DNA from 3 places in the Enterobacter cloacae complex sp. HYC033_NIDB genome. Region 2 is predicted to be linked to each of the others. Evidence: predicted binding sites of a transcription regulator. Region 2 holds the regulator's gene; each other region holds the start of a gene.
What was found. Region 2 encodes PhoB, which activates phosphate uptake and scavenging genes when phosphate is short. Its sites were predicted from a motif close to CTGTCATAAAACTGNCNNAT; they were not measured.
Positions count from the first base shown of each region.

Region 1: O1721_RS06720 (esterase-like activity of phytase family protein) is a predicted target of PhoB. The motif match lies at 1,562-1,581, and genes of this name have one in related genera.
Region 3: pstS (phosphate ABC transporter substrate-binding protein PstS) is a predicted target of PhoB. The motif match lies at 1,884-1,903, and genes of this name have one in related genera.

Region 1 covers NZ_CP115123.1:1,418,735-1,422,986, reverse strand. The annotation lists gene yjiA (GTPase) at 1-102, shown strand, start outside; gene O1721_RS06720 (esterase-like activity of phytase family protein) at 158-1,516, opposite strand; gene O1721_RS06715 (YfaZ family outer membrane protein) at 1,928-2,473, shown strand; gene O1721_RS06710 (NAD-dependent succinate-semialdehyde dehydrogenase) at 2,651-4,021, opposite strand; gene O1721_RS06705 (AraC family transcriptional regulator) at 4,175-4,252, shown strand, end outside.
Region 2 covers NZ_CP115123.1:1,813,105-1,817,356, forward strand. The annotation lists gene sbcC (exonuclease subunit SbcC) at 1-462, opposite strand, end outside; gene sbcD (exonuclease subunit SbcD) at 459-1,664, opposite strand; gene phoB (phosphate response regulator transcription factor PhoB) at 1,852-2,541, shown strand; gene phoR (phosphate regulon sensor histidine kinase PhoR) at 2,563-3,858, shown strand.
Region 3 covers NZ_CP115123.1:765,526-769,777, forward strand. The annotation lists gene O1721_RS03625 (fimbria/pilus outer membrane usher protein) at 1-683, shown strand, start outside; gene O1721_RS03630 (fimbrial protein) at 693-1,745, shown strand; gene pstS (phosphate ABC transporter substrate-binding protein PstS) at 1,992-3,032, shown strand; gene pstC (phosphate ABC transporter permease PstC) at 3,161-4,120, shown strand; gene pstA (phosphate ABC transporter permease PstA) at 4,120-4,252, shown strand, end outside.

The DNA.
Region 1 (4,252 bases), 390 kb from region 2:
CGCCCGTGGGACGATGAAGCGCCGCACAGCGTGATGGTGTTTATTGGAATACAGCTGCCGGAAGAAGAAATTCGGGCAGCGTTTGCGGGGCTGAAGAAATAACCTCACCGATCATCCCCTCCCCCTCGCGGGGAGGGGGTTAGGGTGAGGGGGAAACTTATTTCAACGCCTCCGTCAGCGTCACAATCCACAGCTCGCTGTCGGACTCCGGTTTCTTCAACGGCTTCACGCTGAGGGTGGTTTCAACCGGTTTGTCATCCAGCGTCAGCGCCCCCTGCGCGTTCACCCGATAATCCTTGAGCTTCTTGCCTTCGACTGGCTTCTGCATCGCCACCTTCACGCCAAAGTCATTATCGTTCGCCACTGCCAGCGTTTTGCTGTCAATCAGCGCCAGCCCTTCGGCCTTTTCCTGCTGCCAGCCCAGCGCACGCAGATCGACCACCTGCGTTTTTTCCGCAAGCGTGATGCCGCGCTGCGCCAGCGTTTTCTCATCATCAAACTCCGGGTATTCGCCCGGCTTGTCGAAGGCCGCCAGATCGCTCGCCTTGCTCAGATCAACCCTGTAGATGAGGTTACGCATTGCGTCATTTTTATCCTCGCCCTGTTCAATCAGCAGGATGGTGTGGTTATCCAGCGCCACTATGTCGCCGATTTTGGCGTCGCTGTTTTTGCTGTAGGCCGCGCTGTCGACAGGGTAGCCATACATCGCGGTTTTCCCGGTCGCCGGATCGAAGCTCACCAGACGCGTAAACAGCGCCTGTTTTTTGCTCTTCCCGTCGATATCCAGCGTGCTTTGCACGGCGGCGATAATGCGTCCGTCCGGCATGCGGGTCAGCCCTTCAAAGCCCCGGTTTGCCTGACGCCATTTGATAACGTTTGGCAGACCGCCCGCGATGGATTTCTCCCCTTCCGTCGCCTGCGGACCGTGGATCGCGAGGATTTTACCTTTACTGTCGACGTTAATCAGGAACGGGCCATACTCATCGCACAGCCAGTAACCGCCCTTCCCGTCCGGCGTGATGCCTTCCGTATCCAGCCCGCGGTTATCGCCTTTCAGCACTTTTAAGGTGTCGCTTAGCGCGACTTCATTGGTAGATCCAATCACGCCGCTTTGCAGCGGCAGGCCGTTGATCTCGCCTTTATCATCATGCAGCGGTCGCGCGTCCACGGCCTCCGCTTTGCCGTTTAGCACACGGATCGTCATCAGCAGCGGGGCGAAATCCGGGGTAACAAAGATTTTGGCATCGTTTTTCCCCATTTTTGGCGAATCCGCGTTAGGACCACGATCGGTCACGGTCGCAAACGTCAGCGCATCGCCCTGCTTGCCCGTGAATAACAAACCCGAACCCATCCCCACCGGGAGCCCGTTCGGGAATGCGCTGGCAAACGCACCGCTGTATTTGACATGCGCGCCTTCGGGAAAGCTGACGACGTAGCGCTCCGCGGTTGGCTGTGCCGCCAGGCCAGAGAAAGAGAGCGCACAACCGATTAGCACAGGAATAATTTTTCTTTTCATATTGTTAGCATCCAGTAAGTGAAGCCAACAACGTAATGAAGAAACGTGTCAGAAAAATGACATGTAATGGCAACGAAGCGGCGCGTACGGACGTATATCAATCACCAGAAATGTAAACCTCTGTCTTTATCTGTGTCAGCTGAAATACTTTTGGAAATTATTAGAAACCCAATTAATTCATGGCGAAGGACTATTTTCGCCTCGTTCATTTTACGTTTAGCCAGGAATGTAAACTGTCCCTAAACGCGAATGTATTGGACATTGACGATTTGCCATATAAACAATTCATCAACATTTACCATTCAAAAACCCAACACGAACAGCATATAAATGCGAGACCTATCACATTTGCAGTCATAAGCATCGCTTGTTAAGGTGCCCTCAGATTAATTTAATGACGAGGAAACACTCATGAAAAAACTTAACATCCTGATCCTTTCTGCTCTGACCGCCGTATCGGGCTCCGCACTGGCCATGGGTGGCAGCATTGAGCAGGGTAAAAACTTTACTAACCTCAATCTGGAAATGGGGAAATCCTCATCCGGCCTGTATGCGGAGAGCAACTGGCTGAAAAACACCGATGACGGCACCCAGACCGGCGGCGTTGGGGCAGGCTACAACCTGGAAGTGGGTCCGGTGATGCTGAACGCTGGCGCGAAAGCCATCTACATCGGCCCGAAAAAAGGCGATAACGGCGTAGCATTCCCGATTGGCGGCGGCGTTAACGTTGCGCTTACGGACAGCATTCACGTGTTTGGTGAAGGTTATGTAGCGCCAGACGGCCTGAACAACAGCGTGAAGAACTATGTTGAAGCTAACGGCGGCGTAAGCTGGACGCCAGTCAAACCTGTCACGCTGAAAGTGGGCTATCGCCACGTGAGCGTAGACGGTAAAGACGGTCGTCCAAACCACACGCTGATCGACGGTGCATATGTAGGCGGTGGAGTGTCCTTCTAAGCCTGTTTGCGCGTTTCGCCCGGCGGCGCTACGCTTGCACGGGCCTACAATGAAGGGTGCAATGTATTAAAATTATTGCACATTGTAGGCCGGGTAAGCGCAGCGCCACCCTGCAAGAAAGGCGATGCGACCGTTAATAAAAAACCTGCCGGATGGCAGGTTTTTTTTATTACCGCATTACTTGCGAACGACCACCAGCTTCTGGTTCACAAACTCTTTGATCCCCAGGTCCGACAGCTCGCGTCCGTAACCCGAACGTTTTACGCCGCCGAACGGCAGCTCTGCCGCAGTGTCGGTGAGCCAGTTGATGTACACCATCCCGGTCTCAATGCGCGACGCCATTTTCTTCGCGCGCTCGATGTTCTGGCTGAACACCGCGCCGCCCAGACCGTAGTGGGAATCGTTAGCCAGTGCGACCGCTTCGTCGTCGCTTTTCACCACGTAAACCTGCGCTACCGGACCGAAGAACTCCTCGAAGTACGCCGGGTTATCACGCGAGATATGCGTCAGGATGGTCGGCTCAAAGAAGCTTCCGTCACGCTGAACCGGCTTGCCGCCATGGTGCAGCTTCGCGCCATTTTTCACCGCCTCGTTAACCTGTTTAGTTAGCGTCTCCAGCGCGTCTTTGGATGACAAAGGCCCCAGCGTGGTGCTTTCGTCCAGCGGATCGCCAATTTTCACCTGCTTAAACGCCTCGGTGAATTTGCTCAGGAAGGCGTCTGCAATCTTTTCATGCAGGATAAAGCGCTTCGCCGCGGTACAGACCTGCCCGGCATTGTTCAGCCGCGCGTTAACGCCGATCTTCACGGCTTTATCCAGGTCGGCATCGTCCAGCACCACGAACACGTCGTTCCCGCCCAGTTCCAGGGTCGATTTTTTGATGTGCTTCGCAGCCTGTGCCGCAACCACGCTACCCGCTTTTTCTGAACCGGTCAGCGCCGCCCCCTGTACGCGATCGTCGGCGATGATGTTCGCCACCTGTTCGGACGAGATAAACAGGTTGGTCCACGCCCCTTCCGGCGCGCCCGCTTCACGTACCAGCTGTGCAAAGGTCTCTGCACAGTGCGGCACGATGCTGGCGTGCTTGGCGATCACCGGGTTGCCCGCTGCCAGGTTTGGCGCCAGAACGCGCATCAGCTGATAGTACGGGAAGTTCCATGGCTCGACGGCCATCAGCACGCCGATGGGGTGATGTTCAACCCATGCTTCCCCGAGTTCAGAGTCATACTTCACCGGGGCCAGGAACTGCTTCGCGTTGTCCGCATAGTAGCGGGCGATTTGCGCGCACAGCTTCACTTCGCCACGGCTTTGTTCGATGAGCTTACCCATCTCCTGACTGGCGATTTTCGCCAGATCCTCCACGCGTTCGTCGATCAGGTCCGCCAGCTTATGCAGCACCGGCAGGCGCTGGCTTATGTCGCCTTTCGCCCAGTCGGAGTGATAGAGCGCATCGGCTGCCTTCAGCGCCGCTTCAACGTCTGCGTCAGTGTGAGAGGGATATTCTTTGATGAGCTGGTTCGTGGCAGGATTTACTGTCTGGTAAGCCATATCGAATCTCCTTGTTTTACCGCTTAGGGTATTAAGGGTAGTCAATCTGACTGGCTTTGAAGGTAAAGTTGGGTATATACGGAGGGTTCTTAACAAGACGCTGCCAGGCGATGCGCAGACATGGTATAAAAAATGCTCATCAATGGAGTTCCTATGACCGATACCCGCCACATCCGCCAGACCTTTAACCGCGCAGCAGGCCTTGAGCTGCGCAGTACGTGGCAAAGCACC
Region 2 (4,252 bases):
AGAGAGCAACATCGAACGGGTAAAGCGACCATAGTCCAGCCCGGTAAGCGTGGCGGTTTGTTCCAGCTTATCCGTGACTTTGTCGGCCAGAATTTTGCCGTCTTCGCAGCGGGCCAGCTCAACGCGCGGTGCCTGTAAGTTCCCGTCCGGCTGGTTGCGGGCGCGGTTCTGGCTCCAGAAAGCGCGATAAGCAACGCCTTTGACCTCAAATTCCACTTCTGCCAGGCATTCGGCGGTATCGCGCGTCATCAGGTCGTTTTGCGCCTGAGAGACCTTATTAAGACGCGGCGTTTCGTGGTAAAGCGCCAGGCAGATGGCATCCAGCAGCGTGGTTTTACCCGCGCCGGTTGCGCCGGTGATGGCAAACAGTCCGTTGCTGGCGAACGGCTCCGCGGTGAAATCAATTTTCCACTCACCCTTTAGCGAATTCAGATTTTTCAGGCGCAGGCTCAGAATTTTCATGCGTTTTCGTCCTCGTCATGGAGGGAATGCAGGGTCTGGGCAAACAGCTCGTTAAGCCTGGTGCGTCTGGCCTCGTCCACCTCTTCATGCGCAAGCCGCCGCGCGAACACCTCTTCAACCCGAAGTTCGCTAAGCGTTTCACGCTGGGCGTTGAGCAGTATTTTCTCGCGCTGCTCGCGGCTGCGGCGTACCAGCAGCACCTCCACGGGAAGGTCTTCCGTCAGCGTCTGTATTTTACGCTGCATATCGTACAGGTAGTCGTCGGTGGTGATTTCGATATCGAGCCAGACGGGGGGATTAAGCGCTGCGCCGCGCCACTGCTCAAGCTGAGCGGTAATGGCGGCCAGATCGCCTTTCAGCACCGCCAGCGGCTGGGTGACCGGCACCTCAAGCGTCTCAACGGCGCTGAGTTTGCCTCCGGTGAAGCTCACCAGATGCACGGATTTGGCTTTGCCCGTTTCGTCAAAACTGAGCGAAATGGGCGAGCCGCAGTAGCGGATATGCTCGCAGCCGCCGATGATCTGCGCCCGGTGAATATGCCCGAGGGCAATGTAGTCGGCGGGGGGGAAGTTTTGCGCCGGAAACGCGTCCAGCGTACCGATATAGATCTCGCGCACCGCATCACTCTTACTGGCTCCGACGGTGGTGAGGTGCCCGGTGGCAATGATCGGAATGGCCTGATCGCCGCGCAGGGCGCAGGCTTCCGTATGTTGCTGGTGATAATAGCGGGTGATGGCCTGCAACAGATGCTGCTGTTTTTCGCTGCCGGACAGACCTGCCTGGCTTTGCACGATATCGCGCGGGCGTAAAAACGGAATTGGGCACAGCACTGCGCCCGGCGTGCCGTCGCGTTTTTTCAGGATCTGCGGCGCGTGTCCGGCGCTGGCCACCACGGTGGTATTGAGGAACGCCAGAATATCGCGGGATTCATTCAGCGTCGCCACCGAGTCATGGTTTCCGGCGACAATCACAAGGTGACAACCGGTTTGCTGGAGGTTGACCACAAAACGGTTGTGCAGCTCACGCGCATAGCTCGGCGGCGATCCGGTATCAAAAATGTCGCCCGCCACAATAATCGCGTCCACCTCGTGAGCCTGAGCCGTCTCCAGCAGCCAGTTCAGGAACGCTTCATGTTCCGCGGCGCGGCTTTTGCTGTAAAAATTTTGACCCAGGTGCCAGTCTGAGGTGTGAAGTATGCGCATAAAAGATCCGTGGCAATAATAAGAAAGCAGGATTATAAACGTTCGGGGAACGGAAAATAACCGCTGTAATAAAACAACAGTTTGCTATTTATAGTGGTAATGTTTTTCATAAATCTGTCATAAATCTGACGCATAATGACGCCGCATTACAGACTTGTAACTTAAATACGATAAGACAGGGCAAAGTATGGCGAGACGTATTCTGGTCGTAGAAGATGAAGCTCCGATCCGTGAAATGGTGTGCTTCGTGCTTGAACAAAATGGCTTCCAGCCGGTTGAAGCGGAAGATTATGACAGCGCGGTGAACCAGCTGAATGAACCCTGGCCCGATCTGATCCTGCTGGACTGGATGCTGCCTGGCGGTTCCGGATTGCAGTTTATCAAGCATATCAAACGCGAGGCGATGACCCGCGATATCCCGGTGGTAATGCTGACGGCGCGCGGCGAGGAAGAGGATCGCGTGCGCGGTCTGGAAACCGGCGCGGACGATTACATCACTAAACCGTTCTCCCCGAAAGAGCTGGTGGCGCGTATCAAAGCCGTGATGCGCCGTATTTCACCGATGGCGGTGGAAGAGGTGATTGAGATGCAGGGGCTGAGCCTGGATCCTACCTCACACCGGGTCATGACCGGTGAAAATCCCCTCGATATGGGACCGACCGAATTTAAACTCCTGCACTTCTTTATGACCCACCCGGAGCGCGTTTACAGCCGCGAACAGTTGCTGAATAACGTCTGGGGAACTAACGTCTATGTCGAAGACCGAACGGTTGACGTCCATATTCGCCGCCTGCGTAAAGCACTGGAACTGAGCGGCCACGATCGCATGGTACAGACGGTCCGCGGCACGGGTTATCGTTTCTCGACCCGTTTCTGAACAATGACAGGAGTGTGACGCGTGCTGGAACGTCTGTCATGGAAAAGGCTCGTCTTTGAACTGATCTTATGTTGTATTCCGGCCCTCATTCTGGGGGCTATCTTTGGCTATCTGCCGTGGTTTTTACTGGTGGCCGTGACGGGATTGCTCGTCTGGCATTTCTGGAATTTACTGCGTCTCTCCTGGTGGCTGTGGGTCGACAGAAGTATGACACCCCCGCCGGGAAGCGGGAGCTGGGAACCGCTACTCTACGGCCTGCACCAGATGCAGATGCGTAACAAAAAGCGCCGTCGTGAGCTGGGAAGCCTGATCAAACGCTTTCGTAGCGGTGCGGAGTCGCTGCCGGACGCGGTGATCCTGACGACAGAAGAAGGGACAATCTTCTGGTGTAATGGCCTCGCGCAACAGCTGCTGGGCCTGCGCTGGCCGGATGATAATGGTCAGAACATCCTGAACCTTCTGCGTTATCCCGAGTTCACGCTGTATCTGAAAAAGCGGGATTTTTCGCGCCCGCACAATCTGAAGCTCAATAACGGTCGCCATCTGGAAATCCGCGTGATGCCCTACAGCGATCGGCAGTGGCTGATGGTAGCGCGGGACGTTACCCAGATGCACCAGCTTGAGGGCGCGAGACGTAACTTCTTTGCCAACGTTAGCCACGAGCTGCGTACGCCGTTGACGGTGCTTCAGGGCTACCTGGAGATGATGCAGGAGCAAACGCTTGAGGGGGCGCCGCGTGAGAAAGCACTGCATACCATGCGGGAGCAGACGTTCCGCATGGAAGGGCTGGTCAAACAGCTGCTGACGCTTTCAAAGATTGAGGCTGCCCCGTCGCTGGCGCTAAACGACATCATTGATGTGCCGATGATGTTGCGGGTGGTGGAGCGCGAAGCCCAAACGCTGAGTCATAATCAGCACACCCTGAGTTTTGACGTTGATAACACGCTGAAAGTGCTCGGCAGTGAAGATGAGCTGCGAAGCGCTATCTCAAACCTGGTCTATAACGCCGTGAATCATACCCCGAAAGGGACGCATATCGCGGTGAGCTGGCAGCATACCCCGGCGGGCGCTGAGTTTAGCGTCGAGGACAACGGGCCGGGGATCGGGCCCGAGCACCTCCCGCGTCTCACCGAACGATTCTACCGGGTGGATAAGGCGCGCTCGCGGCAGACCGGCGGGAGCGGACTGGGACTGGCAATTGTGAAGCATGCCGTCAGCCATCACGAAAGCCGGCTCAATATCGAAAGCACCTTGGGTAAGGGCACGCGCTTTAGCTTCGTGATTCCGGAACGATTAATTGCCAAAAAAAGCGCCTGACGGCAGATGTGTCAGGCTACCTTTCCACGGGCCAGCGATTGCTGGCCCGTTTGCTTTGCAGTCAAGCGAAACGCGGATGAATATTATACGGCTGGTGCTTTTTTGTTCGCATGATTAGCCATGAGTTTTTCTTATACATGGCATATTATTTTGGTCTGAATTTTCATGCTGGCATATTGTTCTGGTTTTACGATCCCTTCTTGCCTTTAAACGTTATAAGCGTTTAAATTGCCCCCCATATACTGTCAGACCGACTGTATTTGCGTGGTAAATCGAAAAACTATTCTTCGCCACGCCAGGACGGGAGCATATCCCGCTGAAATTGAGCAAATTTTCCGCTGTATCGTCCCGTGAGGGATGGCGAAAATCTCAACGTATTCAACACCACATCCAC
Region 3 (4,252 bases), 1.0 Mb from region 2:
ACATACAGCAATCCGTTGATGAAAGTGGCGGCAGTACGGGGGGGAATTCGGGACTGGCATGGGACGCGGCTTATGGCTCCATGAAAGGTAACTATGCCTGGAGCAACGAAACCCGAAGTCTCAATTATGGCGTCAGCGGCGGCATTCTACTGCATTCAGAAGGTGTCACCTTCTCACAGGAAATGGGAGAAACCGTCGCGCTGGTGAAAGCTCCAGGAGCGGCGGGCCTGGCGGTGGAAAACAGCAGCGGTGTCGCGACGGACTGGCGCGGCTACACCGTAAAAACGCAGCTGTCACCCTATGATGAAAATCGTATCGCAATTGGCGACAGCGACTTTGCCTCTGGCAATGTTGAACTGGAAAAAAGCGTCCAGAATCTGGTTCCCACCCGTGGAGCGGTAGTAAAAGCGGAATTCGTTACGCATATCGGCTACCGCATCCTTTTCAACGTTCATCTCAGCAATGGCAAACCTGCGCCTTTTGGGGCAACGGGATCGGCAACGCTGGACACCGGAAGCGTTACGGGCATTGTCGGAGAAGAGGGCGAACTCTATCTCTCAGGCATGCCGGAAAAGGGGCAATTTACGTTGACGCTAAACGACGGCGCAACCTGTCGGGCGGAATACACGCTTCAACAACAGCCTGACGCTGGACTGGTGCAGATGCCCGTCACGTGTCGATAAAGGATTAAAATGAAACTACAATACTGGCTTTTAGCCTTACTGACCTGCGTCTTTTATGCGCATGCGGCCCCAACCGGTTATTGTGTGCCAGACAATGGCAAATATCATAACTACCTCAATTTTACAGAGCAGTTTTCCATTACGGACAATATAGCCGGGACGACAACGCTTATTAATGTGAATAATAACAACACCTCGTTTAAAGGTACTTGCTATTGTCTGACCGGGCCGAATCAGAGTTACGATCACACCTACATAACCAGCGTCGTTAATCCGGCGCTGGTGTCTGCGGGAAGCAGGAACAATGTCGCCTATTTTAACCTGAATGAAAACGTTGATATCGGCCTGCTTGTTTACATACTTGGTGTCGGTTATACGGCCGTGCCTTTTGATCATCTGCCGAATAAAACCGGTACTCCCTATCAATGTCACAGCGGTGTAAGTTCCGCCACCACGTTTTATAGTGGCGGCTCGGGGCAGGTCTATTTGTACGTTAAAAAAGCCTTTACCGGGGTGATGACGATCCCGGCGACGCTGGTGGCGAATATCTATGCCACGATCGACCCGCGTACCGTCTCGAATGAGATTATTTCTGATGTGATTGTTCAGGGAACAGTGACGGTTCCTCAATCTTGTGAGATTGATGAGGGGCAGGCCATTGTTTTTGATTTCAATAAAATCCTGGCGTCAGAGTTTTCGTCGACGAAAGGGAAAGCGCTGACCGATCGCAAAATCACTCGTACCGTGAACATCAAATGCACCAATATGATGTTCTACGACAAGCTCGACGCAACCCTGCATGCCTCAGCCGTGGCTTCTGATAATTCGATGATTGCGACGGACAACGAAGACGTAGGAATTAAAGTCTACGATAAATATAATCGGGAAGTGAATACGAATGGCGGTGCCCTTGAAGCGGAAACGACTAAAATTCCCGACATCATGGGGGATACGCTGGGCACGCTTACATTTTCAAGCGCGCCTGCCAGCGCGACAGGAGCGAGGCCCAAACCAGGCCAGTTCAATGCAACGGCAACTCTGACGATTGAAATCGCTCATTAAAATGACAACGGCTGTTTATGACAGCCGTTGTCATATCAGCTACGCTAAAACTGATTCATTGCAAAAAAGATGACAAAAATATGACCATGCTGTGAATTAATGGCTTTATTTTTCATGTGGTTACATCCATCGCTGGCTTTGTCATAAAACTGTCATATTTCGTACATTTATCTGTCACCTGTTTGTCCTATTTTGCTCATCGTAGCCACTTAAACAATGATTTACGAAATCCTTGCAGGAGACATTATGAAAGTTATGCGTACCACTGTCGCAACTGTTGTCGCCGCGACCTTATCGATGAGCGCTTTCTCTGCCTTTGCAGCAGCAAGCCTGACTGGCGCTGGTGCAACCTTCCCTGCGCCGGTGTATGCCAAATGGGCGGATACCTACCAGAAAGAGACCGGTAACAAGGTCAACTATCAGGGTATTGGCTCCTCCGGTGGCGTAAAACAAATTACCGCGAATACCGTTGATTTCGGCGCATCCGACGCTCCGCTGTCTGATGAGAAACTGAATCAGGAAGGCCTGTTCCAGTTCCCGACCGTGATCGGCGGCGTTGTGCTGGCTGTTAACATCCCTGGCCTGAAATCAGGCGAGCTGGTGCTGGACGGCAAAACCCTGGGTGACATCTACCTGGGCAAAATCAAAAAATGGGATGACGAAGCCATCACTAAGCTGAACCCGGGCGTTAAGCTGCCTTCGCAGAATATCGCGGTGGTTCGTCGTGCTGACGGCTCTGGTACCTCTTTCGTGTTCACCAGCTACCTGGCGAAAGTGAACGAAGAGTGGAAATCTAAAGTCGGTTCCGGCTCTACCGTTAACTGGCCAACCGGTCTGGGCGGTAAAGGCAACGACGGTATCGCAGCCTTCGTACAGCGTCTGCCTGGCTCTATCGGCTACGTAGAATACGCTTACGCTAAGCAGAACAACCTGGCTTACACCAAACTGGTTTCTGCCGACGGCAAACCGGTTAGCCCGACCGAAGAGAACTTCGCCAACGCCGCGAAAGGCGCTGACTGGAGCAAATCCTTCGCGCAGGACCTGACCAACCAGAAAGGCGACGATGCATGGCCTATCACGTCTACCACCTTCATTCTGGTCCACAAAGAGCAGAAGAAACCTGAGCAGGGTGCTGAAGTGCTGAAGTTCTTCGACTGGGCATATAAAAATGGCGGCAAACAGGCTAACGATCTGGATTACGCCAGCCTGCCAGACAGCGTGGTTGAGCAGATCCGTGCTGCATGGAAAACCAACGTGAAAGACAGCAGCGGTAAAGCGCTGTACTAACAGGATATATTTAACGAAGATGGCGGGTGGCGCTGCGCTTACCCGCCCTACGGTTTACTCTGTAGGCCCGGTAAGCGTCAGCGCCGCCGGGCATATTCGTAAAAACGTCTCAAACAGAAGAGTAATTTATGGCTGCAACCAAGCCTGCATTTAACCCTCCGGGTAAAAAAGGTGACATGATTTTCAGCGCGCTGGTGAAACTGGCTGCGCTGATTGTGCTATTGCTGCTGGGCGGCATTATCGTGTCCCTGATTTTCTCCTCCTGGCCGAGCATTCAAAAATTTGGTTTCGCCTTCCTGTGGACCAAAGAGTGGGATGCGCCGAACGATATTTACGGTGCGCTGGTGCCGATTTACGGCACGCTGGTGACCTCTTTTATCGCCCTGCTGATTGCGGTTCCGGTGAGCTTCGGTATTGCCCTGTTCCTGACGGAACTGGCGCCAGGCTGGCTGCGACGTCCGCTGGGTATCGCCATTGAACTGCTGGCGGCCATCCCAAGTATCGTTTACGGCATGTGGGGCCTGTTTATCTTCGCGCCGCTGTTTGCGACGTACTTCCAGGAGCCGGTCGGTAACGTTCTCTCTGCCATTCCGTTTGTGGGGGCGCTGTTCTCCGGCCCGGCATTCGGTATCGGCATTCTGGCGGCAGGTGTGATCCTCGCCATCATGATTATTCCGTACATTGCGGCGGTCATGCGCGATGTCTTCGAACAAACCCCGGTGATGATGAAAGAGTCCGCCTACGGCATCGGCTGCACCACCTGGGAAGTTATCTGGCGCATCGTCCTTCCGTTCACCAAAAATGGGGTGATTGGCGGCATTATGCTGGGCTTAGGCCGCGCGCTGGGTGAAACCATGGCGGTCACCTTTATCATCGGCAACACCTACCAGCTCGACAGCGCCTCGCTTTATATGCCGGGGAACAGTATTACCTCTGCGCTGGCGAACGAATTTGCCGAAGCGGAATCCGGGCTGCACGTCGCCGCGCTGATGGAACTGGGTCTGATCCTGTTTGTTATCACCTTTATTGTGCTGGCTATCTCCAAGCTGATGATTATGCGTCTGGCTAAAAACGAGGGGGCACGCTAATGGCGACTCTCGACATGCAAAACACCGCTCAGCTTGCGGAATCCCGTCGCAAAATGCAGTCAAAGCGCCGGATTAAAAACCGCATTGCGCTGACGCTTTCCATGGCAACGATGGCGTTCGGCCTGTTCTGGC